Linked DNA regions of Persicobacter psychrovividus. The protein of the gene in region 1 interacts with the protein of each later gene in a pairwise test. Links are inferred from orthologs where the notes say so. Each region holds a gene or a part of one and is shown on either strand. Other genes may lie near its edges.

The links.
Region 2: the proteins of recJ (region 1) and AABK40_RS10020 interact in binary tests that used the Escherichia coli proteins (3 or more experiments, as listed by UniProt). The link is inferred for Persicobacter psychrovividus from one-to-one orthologs.

What each region holds. Positions count from the first base shown.
Region 1 is NZ_AP025292.1:3,098,790-3,106,601, reverse strand. The notes cover bases 2,046-5,010. They hold recJ (single-stranded-DNA-specific exonuclease RecJ), read left to right. Parts: upstream 2,046-2,658; coding sequence 2,659-4,362; downstream 4,363-5,010. Other genes in these bases: lptB (LPS export ABC transporter ATP-binding protein), read left to right, coding at 4,434-5,010; purE (5-(carboxyamino)imidazole ribonucleotide mutase), read left to right, coding at 2,048-2,557; AABK40_RS13390 (5-(carboxyamino)imidazole ribonucleotide synthase), read left to right, coding at 2,046-2,051. Also shown: AABK40_RS13395 (ATP-binding response regulator), read left to right, coding at 1-804; more of AABK40_RS13390, read left to right, coding at 909-2,045; more of lptB, read left to right, coding at 5,011-5,165; AABK40_RS13370 (GH3 auxin-responsive promoter family protein), read left to right, coding at 5,197-6,711; AABK40_RS13365 (Na/Pi cotransporter family protein), read left to right, coding at 7,033-7,812. UniProt on the Escherichia coli protein: Single-stranded-DNA-specific exonuclease.
Region 2 is NZ_AP025292.1:2,348,185-2,353,695, forward strand. The notes cover bases 1-3,087. They hold AABK40_RS10020 (DNA topoisomerase 3), read left to right. Parts: upstream 1-369; coding sequence 370-2,805; downstream 2,806-3,087. Other genes in these bases: AABK40_RS10015 (2-phosphosulfolactate phosphatase), read left to right, coding at 1-318; AABK40_RS10025 (BamA/TamA family outer membrane protein), read left to right, coding at 2,879-3,087. In the rest of the region: more of AABK40_RS10025, read left to right, coding at 3,088-3,976; AABK40_RS10030 (acyl-CoA thioesterase), read right to left, coding at 4,430-4,804; AABK40_RS10035 (trimeric intracellular cation channel family protein), read right to left, coding at 5,110-5,511.

The sequences.
Region 1 (7,812 bases):
TTGGTAGGAGATGAGATCCCCGAACAGTTGCTTGGCGATGCCCACCGCCTGAAACAAGTATTGATCAACCTGATTACCAATGCCATTAAGTTCACTGAAAAAGGAGCCGTAACCATCCGCCTGGAGCGATTGCCCAAAGCGACCAACAGGGCTTGGCTGCGCTTTGTGATTGAAGATACGGGAATCGGAATTCCTGAAGACCGCCTCGAACGGATCTTTGAGCCATTTACGCAGGCCGAAAAATCGACCACCCGCAAGTTTGGAGGTACAGGACTTGGCCTGAGTATCAGTAAACTGTTGGTGGAAAGTATGGGAGGCAATATTCGCGTGGAAAGCAAAGAAGGCAAAGGCACGCGGTTTTTGATCTCCATGCCTTTCGATCGCAATGAGCAACTCACTTCCAAATTTGTGCAGCGCACACGTAAGGATTTCAGTGCAAGTAAAGTTTTGCTGGTAGAAGATGATGTGGTAAATCAGGTGATTACGAAAAAGTACCTGAAGAAATTTGGGATCAATCCAGAGATTGCCGCAACGGGAAAAGCCACCCTTGAGTGGGTAAAGCAAGAACAGTTTGATTTGATATTGATGGACTTGCACCTTCCTGATGCTCATGGGGAAGACCTTACGCAAACGATCCGGCATCAGGACAAGCATTATTATGAGATCCCCATTATCGCACTGAGCGCAACACGATTTGACCGATGGGAAGAAAATGCCAAGCTCGCACAGATGAACGGCTACCTGACCAAACCACTGAATCCGATAGTGATGCAGCGGACATTAGAGGAATTTTTTAAGTTTTAGATGTTTTTTTTCCTTGCTTTCTTTTGACTTTTACCTTCATAACTATCGAAAAAGGCTTAGTTTTGTATGTCAATAACTTTAAGATAGGCTAACAGCAAAACAACATGGCATTTTCATTATTTCAAGGCGTTAAATTGGGCATTCTTGGCGGTGGACAGTTGGGACGGATGTTGATTCAATCATCCTTAGATTTTAATTTGGATATCGCCATTTTGGATCCAGACCCACAGGCTCCCTGTGCCCGTATCAGCAGTAATTTCACCAATGGTTCACTGAAAGATTATACGGATGTATATGAATTCGGGAAGCAGTGTGATGTGATTACCGTTGAGATTGAGAACGTTAATACCGAAGCTTTGCGTCAGTTAGAGCTTGAAGGGAAAAAAGTTTTCCCTCAGCCACGGGTCATTGAACTGATTCAGGACAAGCGGGTTCAGAAACAATTCTATCAGGATAATAACATTCCAACCTCGCCATTTATTCTTACCCAAGACCGTAACGAAGTGATGCGTCATGCTGACTTCCTGCCTGCGGTTCATAAACTGGGAAAAGAAGGCTATGATGGCCGTGGGGTACAGATGTTACGCCAGGTGGAGGATCTCTCCAAAGCTTTTGACAAGCCAGGTGTTTTGGAAAAACTGATTGATTTTGAAACCGAAATCTCGGTGATTGTCGCTCGAAATGAGGACGGACAGGTAAGAACATTCCCTGCAGTGGAGCTGATCTATCATCCTGAAGCCAATTTGGTAGAATACCTTTTTGCGCCAGCAAATATTTCTGAGGCCGTAGCTAAAAAAGCGGATGATATTGCCCGGGACGTGATCACTAAACTGGACATGGTCGGTCTGTTGGCTGTTGAGATGTTTGCAACCAAATCGGGCGATGTGCTGGTTAATGAGGTAGCGCCACGTCCGCACAACAGTGGCCACCAAACCATTGAGGCCAATCAGACTTCACAGTACGAACAACATCTCCGCGCTATTCTGAACACTCCCTTGGGGTCTACCGAGGCGCTTCAGCCTTCCGCAATGGTGAACCTCTTAGGGGAAGAAGGCTTCGAAGGAATGGCCAAGTATGAAGGTACCGACGAGGTTATGGCCGTTGATGGTGCACATGTTCACCTTTATGGCAAAAGCTACACCAAGCCTTTTCGTAAAATGGGGCACGTTACGATCGTCGATGCCGACCTGGAAAGACTGAAAGAGAAAGCAACATACATCAAAAATACTTTAAAAATAAAAGCATGAGTAAGGTGCAAGTAGGTATTATCATGGGCAGTAATTCTGACCTGCCCGTGATGAAACAAGCCGCAGAGGTTTTAGAAGAGTTAGGGGTTACTTTTGAGGTAACGATTGTTTCCGCACACCGCACACCTGAACGCATGGTGACTTACGCTCAGGAGGCACGTGCACGGGGTATTAAAGCGATTATTGCTGGTGCTGGTGGTGCCGCTCACCTGCCAGGGATGGTGGCTTCGATGACGAGCCTTCCAGTGATTGGAGTGCCTGTAAAATCATCGAATTCCATTGATGGCTGGGATTCTGTATTGTCGATTCTGCAAATGCCTGGAGGCGTGCCAGTAGCGACAGTGGCACTGAATGGCGCAAAAAATGCAGGAATTCTTGCTGCGCAGATCGTTGGGGCTTATGAGGAGCAAATCGCTCAAAACCTTGACACCTTCAAGCAAGAAATGAAAGACAAAGTATTGTCGGCCGCTGCTGATCTGGAAGAAAAGGGCTATCAGGCTTTTTAACTTCCCACATTATTTTCAATAGGGAGACGGCTGTTTCCCGTACAAATATTTAAGCCATTCAGCTTACTGGATGGCTTATCACGATTTTTTTTCTTAGATGTATGGTCAAAAAGTGGATTTATAAATCGGCAGCTCCGCAGGAGGATGTAGATCGATTGATGGCGGAAGTGGGGGTTTCTGAAACCGTAGCCTCTTTGCTTGCCCAGCGCTCGATTCGTAATTACGAAGAAGCCAAAGCGTTTTTTCGTCCTTCCTTAGCGCATTTGCACGATCCCTTCCTGATGAAAGGGATGGATATTGCCGTAAATAGATTGCAGGAGGCTTTTCAGCAAAGAGAAAAAATCATGATCTATGGTGATTATGATGTCGATGGAACCACCTCCGTGGCCTTGGTTTATGGATTTATCAAAACCCTTTACCCGAATGTGGCCTTTTATGTGCCAGACCGCTACAAGGAAGGTTATGGCGTATCGACCAAAGGGATGGAATACGCCCGCGATAATAATTTCAAGCTGATTATCTCCCTTGACTGTGGGATAAAAGCAGTAGACCGTATTCAGCAGGCCAAAGATTACGGCATCGATTTTATTATCTGTGATCATCACCGCCCAGGGGAAATCCTCCCTCCTGCCATTGCTATTCTTGACCCCAAACAACAGGATTGCCCTTACCCATTCACTGAACTTTCAGGCTGTGGGGTTGGCTTCAAGTTTATGCAAGGGTATTGTCAGCGATTCGATATTCCTGAGCGCAAATTATTTGCCTTCCTGGATCTTGTTGCGGTGAGTATTGCCGCAGATATTGTCCCAGTATCTGATGAAAATCGTGTGCTGGCGCATTTTGGACTGAAACTCCTGAACAAGAAACCCTCACATGGACTTAAAGCCTTGATGAACTTGGGGGGAGGCATGAATAAAATGTCGATCTCTGCGATCGTGTTTGGTATTGGTCCGCGAATTAATGCTGCTGGAAGGATGGCACATGCCTCGGGAGCCGTGGATTTGCTATTGGCTAAAGATGAGGTGGAGGCCGAGCAACTTGCAAAACAGATTGAATCCAAGAATGAAATCCGACGGAATTTCGACAGTAATATTACTGCGGAAGCCATCGAAATGATAGAATCGCAGGGGGATGACAATGCGAAATCGACCGTGCTCTTTAAAAGTGACTGGCACAAAGGCGTGATTGGCATTGTTGCCTCACGTTGTATTGATAAATTTTACCGCCCGACCATCATCATGACCGAATCCAACCGCAAAGCCACAGGCTCTGCCAGGTCCGTGAATGGTTTTGATGTTTACGAGGCGATCAGTGAGTGTGCAGAATTGCTCGACCAATTTGGTGGGCACAGATATGCCGCCGGCCTGACGATGGACATTGATAAAGTGGACGCTTTCCGGGAGAAGTTCAACAGAATTGTCGCTGAGCGAATTACAGAGGATCAGCTGACCCCACAACTGAATGTCGACAGAAGAATTGCGCTGAATGAGGTCAATTATAAATTGTACAATATTTTAAAGCAAATGGCGCCTTTTGGCCCGGAAAACATGACGCCCATCTTTGTGAGTGAAAACCTCAAGGTGGTCGATCGCCCTCGCCTGCTGAAAGGGGAGCATTTAAAGTTTAAAGTAACACAGGATGGTAATGAAGAGCCCATCGAAGCCATTGGCTTTGGTTTTGGGCAGTATTATGACCTTGTGAGCAGTGGCATGCGCTTCCGTATGGCTTATTCCGTAGAGGAAAATACTTATATGGGAAGAAAAAATCTTCAGCTTTATGTGAAAGATATCAAATTTGAAGAATAATCTCTTTTAATTTGTTTAATTATGAGTTGGTCGATGACCGAGTACTGTTTGAATCGTAGAAAGATTAGTATATGAAATTGCGTTCTGAAAAGCTGGTAAAGAAATATAAAAAGCGTACGGTAGTGAATCAGGTTTCCGTAGAGGTAAACCAGGGAGAGATTGTGGGACTTTTGGGCCCAAACGGAGCAGGGAAAACCACTTCTTTTTATATGACCGTTGGCTTGATTAAGCCTAACGCCGGCCGAATCTTTTTGGATGATGAGGACATTACTGCCTTGCCCATGTATCGTAGGGCTCAAAAAGGAATTGGCTACCTTGCGCAGGAGGCTTCCGTATTCCGGTCCCTGACGGTGGAGGAAAACCTGCTCGCGGTGCTGGAAATGACCAAGCTGTCTAAACCAGAACAAAAAGCCAAAATGGAAGAACTCCTTGAAGAGTTCAGCCTTACCCACGTTCGGAAGAACCTCGGGATGGTGCTTTCAGGAGGAGAACGACGCAGAACAGAGATTGCCCGTGCTTTGGCTGTTGATCCCAACTTTGTGTTGCTGGATGAGCCTTTTGCTGGGGTAGACCCCATTGCCGTGGAAGAAATTCAGGGCATTGTGGCGAAGCTAAAAAACAAGAATATCGGTATATTGATTTCCGACCACAACGTAAACGAGACCCTGGCCATTACCGACCGGGCTTACCTGATGGTGGAAGGAAAGCTCTTTAGAGCAGGTACAGCAGAAGATTTGGCAAATGATCCAGAGGTGCGCAGGGTTTATTTAGGGGAGTATTTTGAGCTGAAAAGAAAGATATAAGCTGTAGCTGTTTGTTTATCAAAACTGCTATATGACATTCATCAACACCATAATTACCTGGGTAATGCAACAGCGCATTCACCAGATCGAACTTTTTATGAAGCACCCTCATGAGGTGCAACATGACATTTTTCAGCGTTTGATTGAAATGGGGGCCGAGGCCGAATTTGGCCGCAAATACCATTTCAAAGATCTTACCACTCAAAAAGCCTTCAGGGAACGGGTACCTATTGCCCGTTATGAAGACCTGTACCCTTATATCCAGCGAATGATGAAAGGGGAACAAGGCGTGCTGTGGCCTACCGAAATCAAGTGGTTTTCCAAGTCTTCGGGAACCACCAATGCCCGCAGTAAGTTCATTCCTGTTTCCAAAGAGGCTGTTGACGACTGCCACATGAAAGGAGGAAAAGACCTTTACTCTTTTTACACCAATAACTACCCCGACACCAAGATATTTTCTGGAAAAGGACTGGGGATAGGCGGTAGTCTGCAGGTGAATGAATTCGATATCAATGAAAACTCCCACTACGGTGATGTGTCGGCTGTGATTATGGCCAACCTGCCATTCTATGCGCAGATGTATCGCACCCCAAGCCTGGATATCGCCCTGATGGACGAATGGGAAGCCAAAATCGAACAAATGGCACAAACGACGATCCATGAGAATGTTACCCACTTTTTAGGGGTGCCCACCTGGACCCTCGTCCTTTTGCAACGCATTCTTGAAATTACGGGCAAATCACACATCAAAGAAGTGTGGCCCAATTTGGAGGCTTTCGTACATGGTGCTGTCGCCTTTGAGCCCTACCAAAGCTCTTTCGATGCACTGATCCCCCGGGAGAATATGCGCTACATGGAAACTTACAACGCGTCCGAGGGTTTTTTCGGAATTCAGGATCAGAAAGACAGTAAGGACATGTTGCTGATGCTCGATTATGGCGTGTTCTATGAGTTTATCCCGATGGATGAATGGGATAAAGAACACCCGACCACGCTCGGACTTGAAGAGGTGGAAATAGGAAAAAATTATGCGATTGTCATTACCACCAACGCCGGGCTGTGGCGCTACCTGATCGGGGATACCGTCCGTTTTACTTCACTGATCCCCTACCGCATCCGAATCTCCGGAAGAACCAAGCATTTTATTAATGCTTTTGGGGAAGAAGTGATTGTCGAAAATGCAGATCAGGCCATGACAGAAGCCTGTCAGGCGACAGGTGCAATCATGAGTAATTATACGGCCGCCCCACGATTTCTTGAGGTGGGTGTGAAAGGTGGGCACGAATGGATTGTCGAGTTCGATAAAGCGCCTGCGGATCATGCCAAGTTTGTAGAAACACTTGATGCCTCCCTCCGGAAAATCAATTCGGACTATGACGCCAAACGGTATAAGGACATCGCCCTTGAAATGCCTAAAGTACATTTTGCGCCAAAGCACACTTTTTATGAGTGGATGCGCCAAAGAGGAAAACTCGGAGGCCAACATAAGGTACCGAGATTGTCCAACGACCGATCGTATATTGAAGGAATATTGCCCCTTTTATAGCTTTTTAATTCCATTGAGAACCCTGCATGAATTAACTGTAATGGATATGTTAATCGCGCAGGGTTTTTGCTGATTTGGCCCCAGGGCGAGATATTCAGGTAATCTGATTATCAAAATAAACTAAGCTTCTTTTAGAATCACTCTAATTAATTGATCGACAAAATGCGTAATTCATTCAATTTTAGCGTTTTTTATTCTGAATGGAGTGATTTTAGCTTTTGGTAACAAATAATTAACATGAAAATTAACTGCGAACCCGTTTTAATGTATCATTTTTGAACTCGAAAAATAGTTGGCACGAATGCCTAATTCTCTATAGAAATGGAATACGGAATAATTGATTTTCTGGAGCTGATTGGAGCTCTTGGTTTCTTCATCTACGGGATGAAAGTAATGTCTGAAGGAATTCAGAAAGTTGCAGGAAACAAGATGAGAGAGGTTTTGGGTAAAATGACCCAAAATAGATTCATGGGAATGATGACAGGTTTTGTTACCACCAGTTTGGTACAGTCATCCTCCGCAACCACTGTGATGGTAGTGAGTTTTGTAAATGCAGGACTATTATCCCTGGTACAGGCAGTAAGTGTGATTATGGGGGCCAATATTGGTACAACCATGACCGGCGTTCTACTGACCGTCTTTGGGTTCTCAAAAGTAAGTATCTCCGCCTATGCGTTGGTCATTATTGCTTTAGGATTCCCAATGTTGTTTATGAGTAACAATAAAGCCAAGAGCCTGGGAGAATTCCTGATCGGTTTTGCCTTATTGTTCATGGGATTGGATGCGCTGAAAGGTGCCGTTCCTGACCTAAAAGCAAACCCAGAGATTTTATCCTTTGTAAAAGGATTGACAGGAATAGGGCCCGGAGGCATTATTTCGACCATCATTTTCATTGGTTTAGGTACCCTGCTGACCATCATTGTGCAATCCTCCAGTGCGGCCATGGCCATTACATTGGTGCTCTGTAACAAAGGCCTGATCCCTTTTGAAGCCGCTGCGGCGATCATCCTTGGGGAGAACATCGGGACAACGGTAACAGCAAACTTGGCGGCTATGATTGCGAACGTACATGCCAAACGCGCCGCTTTTGCACACTTTATC
Region 2 (5,511 bases), 750 kb from region 1 along the record:
TACCTGAAAGCACAGGAAAAAGATGTTGTGATGGTTGCTGCTGGATGGCAAGGGAACTTCAACCTTGAAGACAGCCTTTTTGCAGGCGCTGTCGCAGCGGGACTTGAGGGGGAATTTGAACTTGAAGATGATGCCGCCCTGGCCACAAAAGTGATGTATCAGGCCGTAAAAAATGACCTTGCAGGATTTTTGGCGCAATCTGCACATGCCAAACGCCTTGCCAAGATGGATATTCAAAAAGACATCGACTTTGCCCTGACACTCAACACTTATAAAGTGGTGCCAATGGTTATTAATGGCGAGATCGTCCTCGCTTAGCCAACAGCAAACCCTCCCTAAATTTTCATTCATCCTTTACTGCCCAAATTCATGATTGTTTGTATTGCCGAAAAACCCTCCGTAGGACGAGAAATTGCCGAGGTCCTTGGTGCCAAAGAAAGACACGATGGCTACTACCAAGGCAATGGCTATCAGATTACATGGACATTTGGGCACTTCTGCACCCTGAAAGAACCGCACGATTACGCGCCCCATCTCAAAAGCTGGGGGCTCAGCACCTTACCGATCCTCCCCAAGAGCTTCGGCATAAAAGTGATGGGCGATGCAGGTGTAAAAAAGCAGTTCAAGACCATTGAAAAACTCATTCAGGGCGCGACGGAAGTGGTAAACTGTGGTGATGCAGGACAGGAAGGGGAACTGATTCAGCGCTGGGTATTGCTCAAGGCAAAATGTAAGGTGCCCGTCAAACGATTATGGATTTCCTCCCTGACCAAAGAGGCTATTGTCGATGGTTTCAAAAACCTTAAAGACGGCAAGGACTTCGATCGCCTTTATGCTGCTGGAAGCGCTCGCGCTATCGGCGACTGGCTACTCGGCATTAATGCCACAAGACTTTACACCCTCAAATACAGCGGGGGCAAAGGCGTGCTTTCCATCGGAAGGGTGCAAACCCCTACCCTTGCCCTGATTGTTGAGCGGTACCTGGAAATTGAAAACTTCAAACCGTCGCCGTACTGGGAGCTTAAAACCCGATATCGTGAGGTGAATTTTTCGGCGGCCAAAGGGCGATTTCTGCAAAAAGAAAAAGCACAGGTGGCCATGGAAGCCATTAAGCAGGAGGCTTTCACCATCAAGAATTACAGCAAGAAAGAAGGCAAGGAAACGCCTCCACGCCTTTTTGACCTGACCGCATTGCAGGTGGAATGCAACAAGAAATTTGGCTTCTCGGCGGATCAGACCCTGAAACTTATTCAGCAACTTTACGAGCGAAAACTGGTCACCTACCCACGTGTAGATACCACCTACCTGCCCAATGACATGTACCCAAAAATTGCGGGTATCCTCGGCTCCATGAAGGCTTATGAGGCACTCACTGCCCCACTGCGAGGAAAGCCGATCCGTAAATCGAAAAAGGTTTTTGATGACAAAAAAGTGACCGATCACCATGCCATTATTCCAACCCACGTGACGGCATCGGGCATGAATCAGCAAGAAACGATGGTATATCAGACCATCGCCTTACGATTTATTGCGGCCTTTTACCCTGATTGTATCGTATCGAAAACGGCTGTTTTAGGCGAGGCAGCCAAGGTGGAATTCAAGGCCAACGGTAAGCAGATCATTAAGATGGGCTGGCGCGATGTATATGCTCTGAGTAACCAGAAGGTGGAGGAAGAGCAGAAAAAAGGGGAAGAAGAAAACCAGATGATGCCCGCTTTTGAAGTCGGGGAAAGTGGCCCACACCAGCCTACACTTCAGGAGAAGGAAACCAAACCACCCAAGCAGTATTCCGAAGCCACCTTGCTCCGTGCCATGGAAACCGCGGGTAAGCTGATTAAAGAAGAGGAGGTTAGCGAGGAGGAAGATATTGAGGCTGAAGATCTGAGAAATGCCCTGAAGGAAAATGGTATTGGCAGACCCTCCACAAGGGCGGCAATTATCGAAACCCTTTTCCGCAGAAAATACATTCAGAAACAAAAGAAAAACCTGATTCCCACACAAACGGGCATTCAGCTGATTCAAACGATCAAAAACGACCTGCTGAAATCCGTCGAGCTCACGGGGCAGTGGGAGTACAAACTTCGGCAGATTGAAAAAGGCACTTTTAACCCTGCTGATTTTCGCGAGGAAATGCAACAAATGCTGATTCAGCTGGTGCATGAAGTAAAAAATGATTACAGCGGACACATCAGTATTCAGGATGCCAAAAGCCAGAAAACGAAGCCTGCGGCCACCACAAAATCCGCCGAAAAAACCATCGAAGGCATGACCTGCCCGAAATGTACCAAAGGCAAACTATTGAAAGGAAAAACAGCCTATGGCTGCGAAAATGTTCGTCATCAACAATGCAACCTTATTTTGCCATTTGAATTTATGGGCAAAAAAATTACCGATGCCCAATGGTACAGGCTGCTCGAAAAAAATGACAGTGGCATGATCAAAGGTTTTCAGAAAGATGGTCAAAAAGTCAGTGGAAAGCTGTCCTTCACGCCCGACTTCAAATTGCAATTGCAGGAAAAAGCTGAAGACACCCTCAAATGCCCGATCTGTAACGCCAATACGATCAAAGGAAAAACGGCTTACGGCTGCGAACAATATAAAACCTGCGGATTTAAAATCCCTTTTGAAAACTATGGCAAAAAACTGACTTCCGCCCAATTTAAAGCGATCGTCAGCAAAGGAAAAACCAACCTGATCAAGGGGTTCAAGACAGGAAACGGAACCCTATTCAATGCATACCTCAGCTTTGATGAAAAAGGGCAAATTAAATTTTTACCAGAAAAGACCGCAGGAAAGCCCAAGTAATATCTTTTGAATTAATGAGTTGATTATAAACACTTTTGATCTTACCTTAGGTCAAACTTACCTACATCAATTCATGCAAAAATGTTTACTCGTGATCCTCTCCCTGATGATCTATATGGAAACTACTGCCCAAAAAAAGGCCGTTTCCGACAGTACCACCTATAAAAAGCACAGCATGCTGGCTTTACCCGTGGTGTACTATTCCCCTGAAACAAAGTTCGCTTTCGGGGCACTTGCCTACAACCTGTTCAAGCCTCACCCGCTGGATTCCCTTGCGCAAACTTCTTACGTCCGCACGGCCTTCATCTACACCTTGAACAATCAGTATTTGCTGGAGGTGGACAATCAGATTTTCTTTCGCGACGATCGCCGACGAATGAAGAATTACTTCCTGCTGAGAAGTTATCCCGACTCTTTTTATGGGATTGGGCAGGATATTGTTCCGGAGGAGGACAGGGATTTGATCAAGTTCTTTGACCTGACCTTTCGGTCTTCTTACCTCTTTCAATTGTTCGATAATATGTACCTCGGGGCGAGGTATCAGTATTATGATGCCATGGATATTGAGAAGCCTGAGGAAAACCTGCTCGACACCAACGATCACCTTGGCAAGGATGGTTACCGAACTTCGGGCCTGGGTATTGCCTTTCAGTGGGACACCCGAAACAACATTCTCAATGCTTCTTCGGGGTATTTTATTGAACTGGAATCCGAGCATAATTTTAAAGCCATCGGCAGTACTTATCGCTATGACTGGATGCGCCTGGACATGAGATATTACAAAAGGGTCAATAAATCGGGGGTGGTAGCGACACAGTTTCGTGGAGATTTCACCTCGGGGGATGTGCCCTTTGAGAGTCTGGCGAAGTTAGGGGACTCCCGTATTATGCGAGGGTATTTCAAAGGAAAGTACCGTGATAAAGTAGTAATGGCCACCCAAGTAGAATACCGCCAGCATGTATGGAGGCGCTTTGGACTCGTGGGCTTTGTGGGCGCAGGAAATATTGCCCCTGCACTTGATCAATTTTCCACCGATCAGCTCAAATACAATTACGGCGGCGGAGTTCGCTTTATGGTCAAGAAAAAAGAGGAGCTTAATATCAGGATTGATTATGGTATTGGCAACGATGACAACTCGGGCTTCTATGTGGAAATATCAGAAGCATTTTAAAAAAAAAGGGAGCCCCTACTACATGGCTCCCCTCAATAAAACGATTATCGATCATATCACATCTTTTCGTTTCGCAATTTTGCCTGGTGATGACCACCAACCAACATCTCCCCTTCTCCTACCAAAGACAGTGGTGATCAGCGGCATACCCTGTAAAGGTAGAATTTAAAATGACTTTTTGCTGCGGCAGTGTTCACTTCCGTAAACAATCCGATAAAAAGCGAAAAGATATTCCATGATTGGGTGCCCCACCACCTGCTACAGAAGCGCCATGGCAAGACAGGCACCCCAATTCACACCACATTTTCACACCTCATTTTTCAGGGTACCGTCAAACAGGAAAAGCAGTGCGCCTCATCGGGTGTTCATTTATAGCTTCATTAAACTATGGGCCATAAAAAAGGTGGTCATGCCGAAGCACCACCACCATATATATCACCTGTAAATTGCGCATCAAATATCTTCCGTTGCTTCCGTCACGCCATGCGGTGCAGCCTCTCCGTTTTCATCAATATTAACAAACACCATTTTATCGATCGTAATAATCGGTTGGTGATCTTCCTTGCGTCGGGCCACCGCGCGTAAAGTTACCGAAGTTGTTCCAAAAGCAATCACCTGGCAACCAATCTCAACGATATCGCCCTGTTGGGCTGAAGCGGTGAAATTAATTTCAGACATGTATTTGGTTACCAGGCGGGCTGATCCCAGCTGACAACGCGCATAAATATAAGCTTCGACGTCAATCCAAGCCAACAACTGCCCACCAAAAAGGGTCAGGTGTGAATTCAAATCACTTGGCTGTACGAGTTTTCTACTTCTAAACTTCATAGAGATTTCTATTGATTGTTGATATTTAGATTGAATTATTCTGTCTTGGTGGAGCAAGCCCCCATGACTGCGTGGGTATTTTATAGTCTACAAATCAATGTAACGAAAAGACCTTTTCCATATTTTGAACACATCACCCCAGCAGGAACGCCGCCCCCTATTGCGATAGCATCAACAGCTTGTTGCGCACGTTAAATATGAGGTGATTCAGCGCTGAAAAACGTTGTAGCAGGAATTTACTTCAACGGTCATTTCACAAGATACATTAATCTGCGGACAAAATAATAAGCGTCATTTTCGAGGCACTACCGCCGCATTCGGGGTAACGATATATGGTATTTGATGGAAAGTAAGCGGATCACAATCACGGTGCTCATGGTCACGAAACTATTCACCACCAAGCCAACACCCATCATATTTAAAAACACATACGTCCCGCCACCAAGCAGGCAGGCGGTGGCATAAACCTCTTTTTGCAGGATCAGCGGAATATCATTGCAAAGGACATCACGCGTGGCGCCCCCAACTACTGAAGTAACCATCCCCATGATCACCGCATAAGGTGCACTGATCCCCAATGAAAGGCTTTTCTCTACACCGATCAGGGTAAAAACACCGATACCGATAGTATCAAACAAAAAAAGGGTCTGTTTCAGTCGCCGTACATGTTTCGCAAAAGCAAAGACGATCCCCACAGCCAAAATCAC